2 regions of the Colwellia sp. BRX9-1 genome follow, and region 1 is predicted to be linked to the other one. Evidence: predicted binding sites of a transcription regulator. Region 1 holds the regulator's gene; the other holds the start of a gene.

Region 1 (5,100 bases):
GCAACCTTTAAACAAACCTTAGCCGATGGTACTCCTCTTAGCTTACAAGCAGACGAAATAAGATATGAGCCCGCAAATAATTTAGTGATAATTTCAGGAAATGCGTTATTACAGCAAGAAGGTAGTGAGGTTAGTGGCAGTAGAATTACTTACAATATTGCCACTCAGTATGTTAATGCTGAAAGTAAATCTAACGAACGCACTAAAACGATTTTTCAGCCGAAAGAAAAAATTAAAGCGACAACCACAGACGCGAAAACTCAGGAAAAAATTAATTTATGAGCACTAGCACCCTAATGGCAAAAGGCCTTGCCAAAGCCTATAAAGGCAGAAAAGTGGTTAAAAATGTCAGTATGCAAGTTTCAGCAGGACAAATAGTCGGTTTACTAGGCCCAAATGGTGCCGGAAAAACAACTTCTTTTTATATGATTGTGGGTTTAGTTGAAAGTGATAGTGGCGATATTATCTTAAATGACGAAAACCTGACGTTAGCGCCTATGCATGAGCGTGCGAGAAAAGGCATCGGATATTTACCACAAGAAGCCTCTATTTTTCGAAAACTCAGTGTTTACGACAATATTATGGCTATTTTACAAACACGAAAAGAATTATCAGATGCTGAACGTGAAGAGAAATTAGAACATCTTGTTGAAGAATTCAACATAGGTCATATCAAAGATAATTTAGGCATGAGCTTATCTGGTGGTGAACGCCGCCGAGTAGAAATTGCTCGCGCATTAGCTGCTGAACCAAAATTTATTTTATTAGATGAACCTTTTGCTGGTGTTGACCCAATTTCAGTAGGTGATATTAAAAAAATTATTCTACACTTAAAAGAACGTGGCATTGGTGTGTTGATCACTGATCACAATGTACGTGAAACTCTCGATGTATGTGAACATGCGTATATTGTTAGTCATGGTGAACTTATTGCAGAAGGTACTGCAGATCAAATTCTTGCAAATCAACACGTAAGAGATGTATACCTTGGTGAACAATTCACGCTATAGTAGTCAGTAAATGAATAGTATCTTCGTATGAAAAAAACGAAAATATCCCATTAAAAATAATAGGAAGTTAATGACCTAAATGCGCCCTACTCTACAACTCCGCATAGGACAACAATTAACCATGACGCCACAATTGCAGCAAGCAATCAAATTGCTGCAACTGTCTACGTTAGAGCTTCAACAAGAAATTCAGGAAGCCTTAGAAAGTAATCCATTATTAGAAATGGATGAGTCTTCAAATAATCCCGAAGATAAAAGTACTGACAACCTTGAAGAAGCTCACACTGCCGGTACTGGTGATGTTAAAGAAGCCCCTGCTTCTGATGGTAGCGAAGACGCTACGCCTACCATTGATGAAATCACCACCACTGAAGCCATGGACAAGAACGATATCCCTGAAGAATTAAACATGGATACCACTTGGGATGATAACTACACGGCCGGTGCAGCAAGTTCAAGCTCAGGCCCAGCTTCAGAAGATTATACTTACCAAGGCGAGACTCAAGACTCCATTCAAGATCATTTGCGCTGGCAAATGGAATTAAGCCCTTTTACCGAAACAGACCGCGCTATAGCGACAGCAATTATTGATGCTGTTGATGACGCCGGTTACTTAACGGTATCTAGTGAAGACATTTTAGAAAGTGTTGCCATTGAAGGAGTAGAGCTTGATGAAATTGAGGTGGTACTAAAACGTATTAACCTCTTTGATCCTGTCGGTGTCGCTGCTCGTTCTATTTCAGAATGTTTAATCATTCAACTTAATCAATTTGACCCCGCTACACCTTGGTTAGCAGAAAGTAAGTTAGTTTTGCGTGACCATATTAATCTGCTGGGTAGCCGAGACTATCGTACATTAATGCGTAAAACTCGACTGAAAGAAGAGCAACTGCGCGAAGTGGTGCGTCTTATTCAATCACTTGATCCTAGACCCGGCGATAGTGTGATGAAGAGTGACGATCAGTATGTTATTCCTGATGTGTCTGTTGAAAAGAAAAATGGCCGTTGGGTGGTCGAATTAAACCCTGATACTGCGCCAAAACTTTCGGTGAATCAGCAATATGCTTCGATGTCACGTTCGATGAAGTCGACAGCGGACACACAATTTATTCGCTCAAATTTACAAGAAGCTAAATGGTTTATTAAAAGCTTAGAAAGCCGTAATGATACCTTATTAAAAGTGTCAAACTGTATTGTACAACGTCAAATTGGCTTTTTTGAACATGGTAATGAAGCCATGCGTCCAATGGTTTTAAATGATATTGCCGAAGCTGTCGATATGCATGAATCAACCATTTCACGAGTGACGACACAAAAGTATATGCATACGCCACGTGGAATTTTCGAACTGAAGTTTTTCTTCTCAAGCCATGTTGGCACCGAAAGCGGTGGCGAATGTTCATCAACAGCTATTCGTGCATTAATCAAAAAATTTGTTGCTGCCGAAATCCCAGCAAAACCACTTAGTGATAGTAAAATGGCTGATTTATTAGCCGATCAAGGGATAAATGTAGCTCGACGTACCATAGCAAAATATCGAGAGTCACTTTCTATTCCACCTTCTAACCAACGAAAAAGTTTACTTTAACGAAAAGATGAGGAATTAAGCTTATGCAAATTAATCTTTCTGGCCACCATGTTGACATTACCGAAGCTTTACGAGAAAACGTCACGACTAAGATGGCAAAATTAAGCCGACATTTTGATCATATCAATAATGTTCATGTTGTTCTCACCGTTGAAAAATCAAATCAAATTGCTGAAGCGACTGTTCACGTTAGTGGCTCTGATTTACATGCAAAAGCTGAAAATGCTGACATGTATGCCTCTATTGATAGTCTTGTTGTTAAGCTTGACCGGCAAATATTGAAGTACAAAGGTAAAACGAATCAGCATTAATGCTGTTTATCGCCTGTTCACTCACCAAAGAATCTAAGTAGTATAATGAAGTTGCAAGATATCCTTACCCTTGATTGCACCCTGTGTGCGATTAAGGGTACAAGCAAAAAAAAACTCCTTGAAATAATTAGCGAAACTGCGGCAAAAAAATTCGATAATATTGATACTCATCAATTATTCGAAAGCTTAATGGCGCGTGAAAAAGTTGGCTCTACCGGCATAGGGAATGGCATTGCGATTCCTCATGGTCGATTAACTAATACGTCACAAGTTATTGCTGTATTGCTGACCAGTGAACAAGCCGTTGAATTTGATGCGATAGACAACCGTGCTGTCGATATTATTATTGCGTTATTTGTCCCCGAAGAAAACTGCCAACAACATTTAGATACCTTACAAAGTATCGCGCAAATATTTAGTACTAAACAATTCGCAAAGCAAGTAAGAAAATGCCAAAATTCGCAAGAGCTTTTTACTTTAATAAAGCATGCTAAACGTTAATAAAATCTAATAATAATCCAGGAAAACTCAAATGAAACTCTTGATAGTCAGTGGTCGCTCAGGGTCAGGTAAAAGTGTCGCCTTACGTGTACTCGAAGATTTAGGCTACTACTGTGTCGATAATATTCCGGTGAATTTATTGCCTGCATTAGCACATACCGTTATTAATGATTACGACAAAGTAGCGGTTAGTTTAGATGTACGTAACTTACCCAATGACCCTAATGACGTTTCAGAAATATTAGATTATCTACCAAAAACGGTAAAACTCGATATTCTGTATTTAGATGCTGATGACTCTGATCTTATTCGACGTTTTAGTGAAACGCGTCGTTTACATCCTTTGATTAAACAAAATATCCCACTTGACCAAGCCATCTCTTTAGAGAAAAAGCTGCTTGAACCTATTTCCACGCGTGCGGGTTTGTATATTAATACCAGTCAGTTATCACCTCATCAATTATCTGATTTAGTGCGTGAGCGAATTTTAGGCAAAACCTCGGCATCTATGGTGGTGGTGTTTGAATCTTTTGGCTTTAAACACGGTGTACCACAAGACGCAGATTATGTTTTTGATGCACGTTTTCTGCCTAACCCTTTTTGGGAAACAGACTTAAAAGGTTTTACCGGTTTAGATCAACCCGTGCGAGACTTTCTTGCTAGCCAACCGATTGTCACTAAATTTATCTGGCAAATTAACAGTTTTATGATGACGTGGTTACCCCACTTAGAAAGAAACAATCGCAGCTATATTACTATCGCCATTGGTTGTACGGGTGGAAAACACCGATCGGTTTATATTGCAGAAATATTAGCAAACAATCTTAGAAAAGAACGCGAAGATGTTCAGTCTCATCATCGCGATATTAAAATACAAAGCACTTAATAACGGTCACTGTATGCCAAAATATAATAAATCATTAACCATTAGCAATAAACTGGGATTACATGCACGTGCTGCAACTAAACTTGCCCAGTTAAGCCAAAAGCTTAATGCTAACGTTACTATTTGCTTAGAGGGCAAAGAAGCTGATGCCAGTAGTATTATGGGGTTAATGTTACTGGCCGGTGGCTTTGGAAAAACCGTAGAGGTTATTACCCAAGGAGAAGATGCTCAACAAGCACTTGACGATGTATGCCAGTTATTTTCTGATAAATTTGATGAAGACGAATGATAAAAAGACTGAATAAAAAATAAAGTTACGTTATCATTCATTACAACACCTTAGCCAGCGCATCTTGACTAAGATATAAACAATATAATTTTCGTATTACTGCGGCACAGGAAAACTTTATGCCGGAAATATCAGAGCAACAACAAAATCATCAACGCCTGCAACAAGTCAATAAAGCACTTGGTAGCGGAATGTTTGTGCACGTTCGAAAATTACTACAGAACATGCCAGCTTATGATATTGCTTTAATATTAGAGTCATCTCACCCGAAAAGTCGTGCCGTTTTATGGCAACTTATCGACGCAGATAATCACGGTGAAGTACTTGAAGAACTCAATGAGGAAGTTCGAAAAGGTATTTTAAAAACTATCCGCCCTGAAAAATTAGCCGCCGTTGCTGAAGGCATGGATGTTGATGATTTAGCTGAAGTTTTACGTACTCTACCCGATAGTGTTTATCAAGAAGTATTAAGTGCTATGGACTCGCAAGACCGAGGTCGAGTCGAAGCCGCGTTA
Region 2 (5,100 bases), on a different contig from region 1:
GAAAGCACTTTCTAAGAAAATATCAGTTGATTTTTCTTCTTCATCAGATTTAACACCTGATTCTTTTCCGCCAAAAATGCCAGCCATCGCTAAGGCTTTACTTTCATCAGCAATCACTAATGTTTCGCTCGAAAGCGTCACTTCATTACCGTCAAGTAAAACAAGTTTTTCACCTGACATAGCAAAACGAACATTAATACCACCATCGATTTTTGATAAATCAAAAGCGTGCATCGGGTGCCCTTGCTCAAGCAACACGTAATTAGTTACATCGACAACAGGGTCAATTGAGCGAGTGCCACAACGGCGTAATTTTTCTACCATCCATAACGGTGTTTTCGCGGTTACATCTATATTTTTAATCACTCGTCCTAAATAACGCGGACAAGCTTGTGGTGCAGATAAAGTAATGTCACGCACATCATCAATCGTTGCAACAACAGCAACAATTTCAGGTTCAGTAATGTTAACACTATTTAACACCCCGACTTCGCGCGCTAAACCTTTAAGGCCTAAACAATCACCGCGGTTAGCCGTTAAATCAACATCGATGGTAACGTCATTTAAGTCTAAGTATTCACGAACACACATACCGATTGGTGCATCGGGTGCAAGCTCCATAATACCGTCAGCACTTTCAGACAAACCAATTTCTGACTCACTACACAACATGCCATGAGAAGGCACGCCACGCAATTTAGCTTTTTTAATTTTAAAGTCACCCGGTAAAACTGCGCCAACCGTTGCAACAGCAACCTTGAGGCCTAAACGACAGTTTTTAGCGCCACAAACGATGTCAACTAACTCACCATCATTAAACTCGCTACCTAGGTTTATTTTTGTTACTTGTAATTTGTCTGCGTCAGGGTGAGGTCCACATTCAACAACTTCACCAATTAATACACCGGTAAATTCACCCGCAACAGGTTCTACAGCGTCAACTTCTAAGCCGGCCATAGTTATTTGATGAGCTAACTCACTCGATGAAATAGCAGGATTAACCCACTCACGTAACCAAGATTCACTAAATTTCATTGTTGGCTTTCCTACTTGAACTGTTTTAAGAAGCGAAGATCATTTTCGAAGAATGAACGTAAATCGTTTACACCGTAGCGCAACATGGTTAAGCGCTCAACGCCCATGCCAAAAGCAAAACCTGTGTATACTTCAGGGTCAATACCTACTGATTTTAAAACGTTAGGATGAACCATACCGCAACCTAAAACTTCTAACCATTTGCCATTTTTGCCCATAATATCCACTTCTGCTGAAGGTTCAGTAAAAGGGAAATAAGAAGGACGGAAACGAATTTCAACTTCTTCTTCAAAAAAGTGATGTAAGAAGTCGTGTAAAATACCTTTAAGATGCGTAAAGCTTACATCTTTATCAACCATTAAGCCTTCAACTTGGTGGAACATTGGCGTATGCGTTTGATCGTAGTCATTACGATAAACCTTGCCCGGAGATATAATACGTAAAGGCGGTTGCTCTTTTTCCATAGTACGAATTTGTACACCAGAAGTCTGTGTACGTAAAACTAACTTAGGATTGAAGTAAAAAGTGTCATGGTCTTGACGTGCAGGATGGTGCTCTGGAATATTCAGTGCATCAAAATTATGAAAATCGTCTTCAACCTCAGGACCTTCTTTAACAGAAAAACCTAAATCACCAAAAAAGCTTTCTATACGCTCAATAGTACGTGTTACTGGGTGTAAACCACCTAGGTCATTACTACGCCCTGGCAATGTTACATCAATAGATTCAGCAGCTAACTGTTTAGCAATAACCTCTGCACGCAATAACTCACCACGTTCGGTTAATAATTTTTGTACTTGCTGCTTAGCAATATTGATCACTTGCCCTGCTTTAGGTTTTTCTTCTTTAGGTAATTTACTTAAGCCCTTCATTTGCTCAGTGAACAAACCTTTCTTACCTAAAAAATTAACGCGAACTTGATCAAGCTCTACTGGATCTTTTGCTGCAGAAATAGCTTGTTCTGCCTGCAATATTATATCGTCTAAATTCATGAGTTCCTCTAAAACGGCTCTAAAACCGTTCAGTAAATTTGAAGGTTTTGGCTAGACTGATGGTATTAATATAAATGGTGTATGATTTTACACAAAAATCAATTGATTATGTAGTGAAAAGAGTGCTTTTACTGAAAAAACAGCTCAGATAAGAAAAAGGCCTCTATTTCAATAAAGGCCTTGCTGTTTTTTGACGTCTAAATCACAAAATTTAACTACAAATTATACCCTGATTCATCATGTTCAATTAAATCAAGGCCCGTTATTTCTTGTTCTTTATCAACCCTTAAGCCTTTAGTCATCAAAGATACAAGCTTAAACAACACGTAAGAGACAACCGCCGTATAGACAATAACAGCGCCAATTCCCACTAATTGAACACTGACCTGCCCTAACATCGTGGTGATACCCTCTGCATAACCATAGCCACTAAAAGCGCCTAGCTCTGTAGAAGAAAACACACCCGCTAATAAAGTGCCTAAAATACCCCCAACACCATGCACGGGAAAAACATCTAAAGAATCGTCAATTTTTAACTTTTGTTTAATATAGACCGTTGAATAAAAACAAATAAAACCCGCAGAAATCCCTATAACTAGTGCGCCACCTGGGCCAACAAAACCTGATGCAGGTGTTATTGTCCCTAAACCAGCAACCATGCCCGTTACCGCACCTAAGACACTCGCTTTACCAAATTTTTTCCATTCAATAGCCGCCCAAGTCAGTGCACCTGCTGAAGCGGATAAATGCGTGACTAACATAGCCATTGCTGCGTCACCATTGGCAGCTAAGGCACTACCACCATTGAAACCAAACCAACCTACCCAAAGCAAACCTGCCCCCGTAATAGTCATAGTTAAGTTATGTGGCAACATAGGCGTTCGAGGGAAACCATATCGAGGACCTAAAACAACAGCAGCAACCAATGCGGCAACACCACAGGTAATATGCACCACAATACCACCGGCAAAATCATAAATGCCCATTTGGCCTAACCAACCGCCGCCCCAAACCCAATGAGTTACCGGAGCATAAACCGCAAGCAACCATAAGCCACTAAAGATTAAGACTGCAGAAAACTTCATTCTTTCTGCATAAGCGCCAATAATAAGTGCAGGAGTAATAACCGCAAACGTCATTTGAAATAAAGCAAACAAGCTTTCCGGAATATCACCAACAAGGGTTTCTTTGGTTATTCCCATCATAAGTACTTTGCTAAAATCACCTATCCACGCATTACCTTCACCAAAGGCTAAGCTATAACCGACCACAAACCAAAGTATCGAAGAAAGAGCAGCAATTGAAAAACACTGCATAAGAATAGAAAGAATATTTTTACGTCGAACTAATCCACCGTAAAATAAAGCGAGTCCGGGTAAGGTCATCATTAGGACTAGAGCAGTTGATGTGAGGATCCACGCCGTATTTGCCCCGTTCAATTCGTCATTGCTGGCAAAACTTGGCAATGCGACCGCGGACAAAAGTAAAACAAAAAGTGTTAATACTTTATTTATCGTTACGCTTGAGTGTAACTGTTTAAATAGCTTCATTATCTTTTTCACCTGTTCTGATCCTAACAATATGTTCGATGTTAGTGACAAATATCTTACCGTCACCTATTTTTCCTGTTTGCGCTGTTTCAAGAATAGTGTCGATAACACGCTCAACCATTTCATCCTTAACAGCGAGCTCAAGTTTCATTTTTGGTAAAAAATCGACAACATATTCTGCACCACGGTAAAGTTCGGTATGACCTTTTTGTCGGCCAAAACCATTAACTTCGCTTAACGTTAATCCTTCTAGACCTATCTCACTGAGTGCTTCACGAACATCATCGAGTTTAAAAGGTTTGATTATTGCGGTTATCAACTTCATTTGTTCACCTTTAGTGCATATTATTTAAGATTGTTTATATAAATTTATTTAAGCACCATTTGTGCCCAAAGAGACAATCAAATAAAAAACAATAAGTTAAAAAATAATAATTAATATTACACCGCTCAAATGCACCAAGATGTTACACACAAACACAACCCAAACACCATATTGGTGCACAGATTATGACCATTAGTCAGATTCTATGTTTAAGAAAAAGTGTAAAGGGCAAAATTAAAAGTTTAGTATTAGCAAAGGCTAGAGATGATAAATAACGCACAAAAAAAAACCCTACGGGTGTAGGGCTTTTAAGCAGATACAATAACGACTTAATCGATTAGCTGATACTGCTCGCGTAAAATATCAATAATTTCAGCTTTAGGGTTAGCAGACAAAACAATTTTTTGACCGGTAATTTTCTCAGCGATCGCTGTGTATGTTTGTGACACATCCATTAACACGGATGCCGGTAACTCATTGTTACGAGCTAAAGCTAAGCGCTCGTCCATGCGATTTTTATTTAATAAAATATCAGCATCAGGGAAATGTGCTAAAAGTAATTGGCGGAAACCTTCTTTCGAGTTTTCAACCACTTTACCGGCACGATATTGCTCGCCATCCCAAATACGTGAAGAATCAGGCGTACCCACTTCGTCCATATAAATTAACTTGTCGTTGCCAGCTTTGTCTTTTACATAGCCAAATTCAAACTTAGTATCTACAAAGATTTGGTCAAGCTTTGCCAACGCATCAGAAATAACGTCAAAACCTTCCGTTAATAATTTTTCGTATAAAGTAATATCATCAGGCGTTTTAAAATTAAAGGCTTCAAAATTATCTTCAATATTTTTGCGAGTAATATTAACATCATCAATCGCAGGAACGCCCGGAATGCCTTCTAAAATACCTTTTGTTGAAGGTGTTTGTAGAAGTTCAGGTAGCTTTGAATCTTTCAATAATCCTTCAGCTAATTCGATACCACAAAAATCACGTTCACCTTTTACGTATGAACGCCACATAGAACCGGTAATATACTGACGACAGATAGCTTCAATCATTACAGGTTTAGCTTTTTGTACGATCCAAACAAACGGATGTGGAATATCAAGAATATGACTATCGGCTAGACCTTGATCTTTAAATAATTTAAACCAATGATTTGATATAGCATTCAGTGATGCACCTTTTCCAGGTACAC

The links. Region 1 encodes sigma-54, which starts transcription at its own class of promoters, with help from an activator protein. Its sites were predicted from a motif close to GTTGGCACGNNNNTNGNNT; they were not measured.
Region 2: H4J76_RS15460 (P-II family nitrogen regulator) is a predicted target of sigma-54. The motif match lies at 3,953-3,971, and genes of this name have one in related genera.

The regions. Positions count from the first base shown of each region.
Region 1 covers NZ_JACGVM010000001.1:173,466-178,565, reverse strand. Annotated here, with positions in the region: gene lptA (lipopolysaccharide transport periplasmic protein LptA) at 1-282, shown strand, start outside; gene lptB (LPS export ABC transporter ATP-binding protein) at 279-1,010, shown strand; gene H4J76_RS00850 (RNA polymerase factor sigma-54) at 1,090-2,598, shown strand; gene hpf (ribosome hibernation promoting factor) at 2,622-2,909, shown strand; gene ptsN (PTS IIA-like nitrogen regulatory protein PtsN) at 2,955-3,410, shown strand; gene rapZ (RNase adapter RapZ) at 3,442-4,296, shown strand; gene H4J76_RS00830 (HPr family phosphocarrier protein) at 4,310-4,585, shown strand; gene mgtE (magnesium transporter) at 4,705-5,100, shown strand, end outside.
Region 2 covers NZ_JACGVM010000018.1:67,125-72,224, forward strand. Annotated here, with positions in the region: gene pheT (phenylalanine--tRNA ligase subunit beta) at 1-1,035, opposite strand, end outside; gene pheS (phenylalanine--tRNA ligase subunit alpha) at 1,047-2,027, opposite strand; gene H4J76_RS15455 (ammonium transporter) at 2,243-3,577, opposite strand; gene H4J76_RS15460 (P-II family nitrogen regulator) at 3,564-3,902, opposite strand; gene H4J76_RS15465 (phosphoribosylaminoimidazolesuccinocarboxamide synthase) at 4,232-5,100, opposite strand, start outside.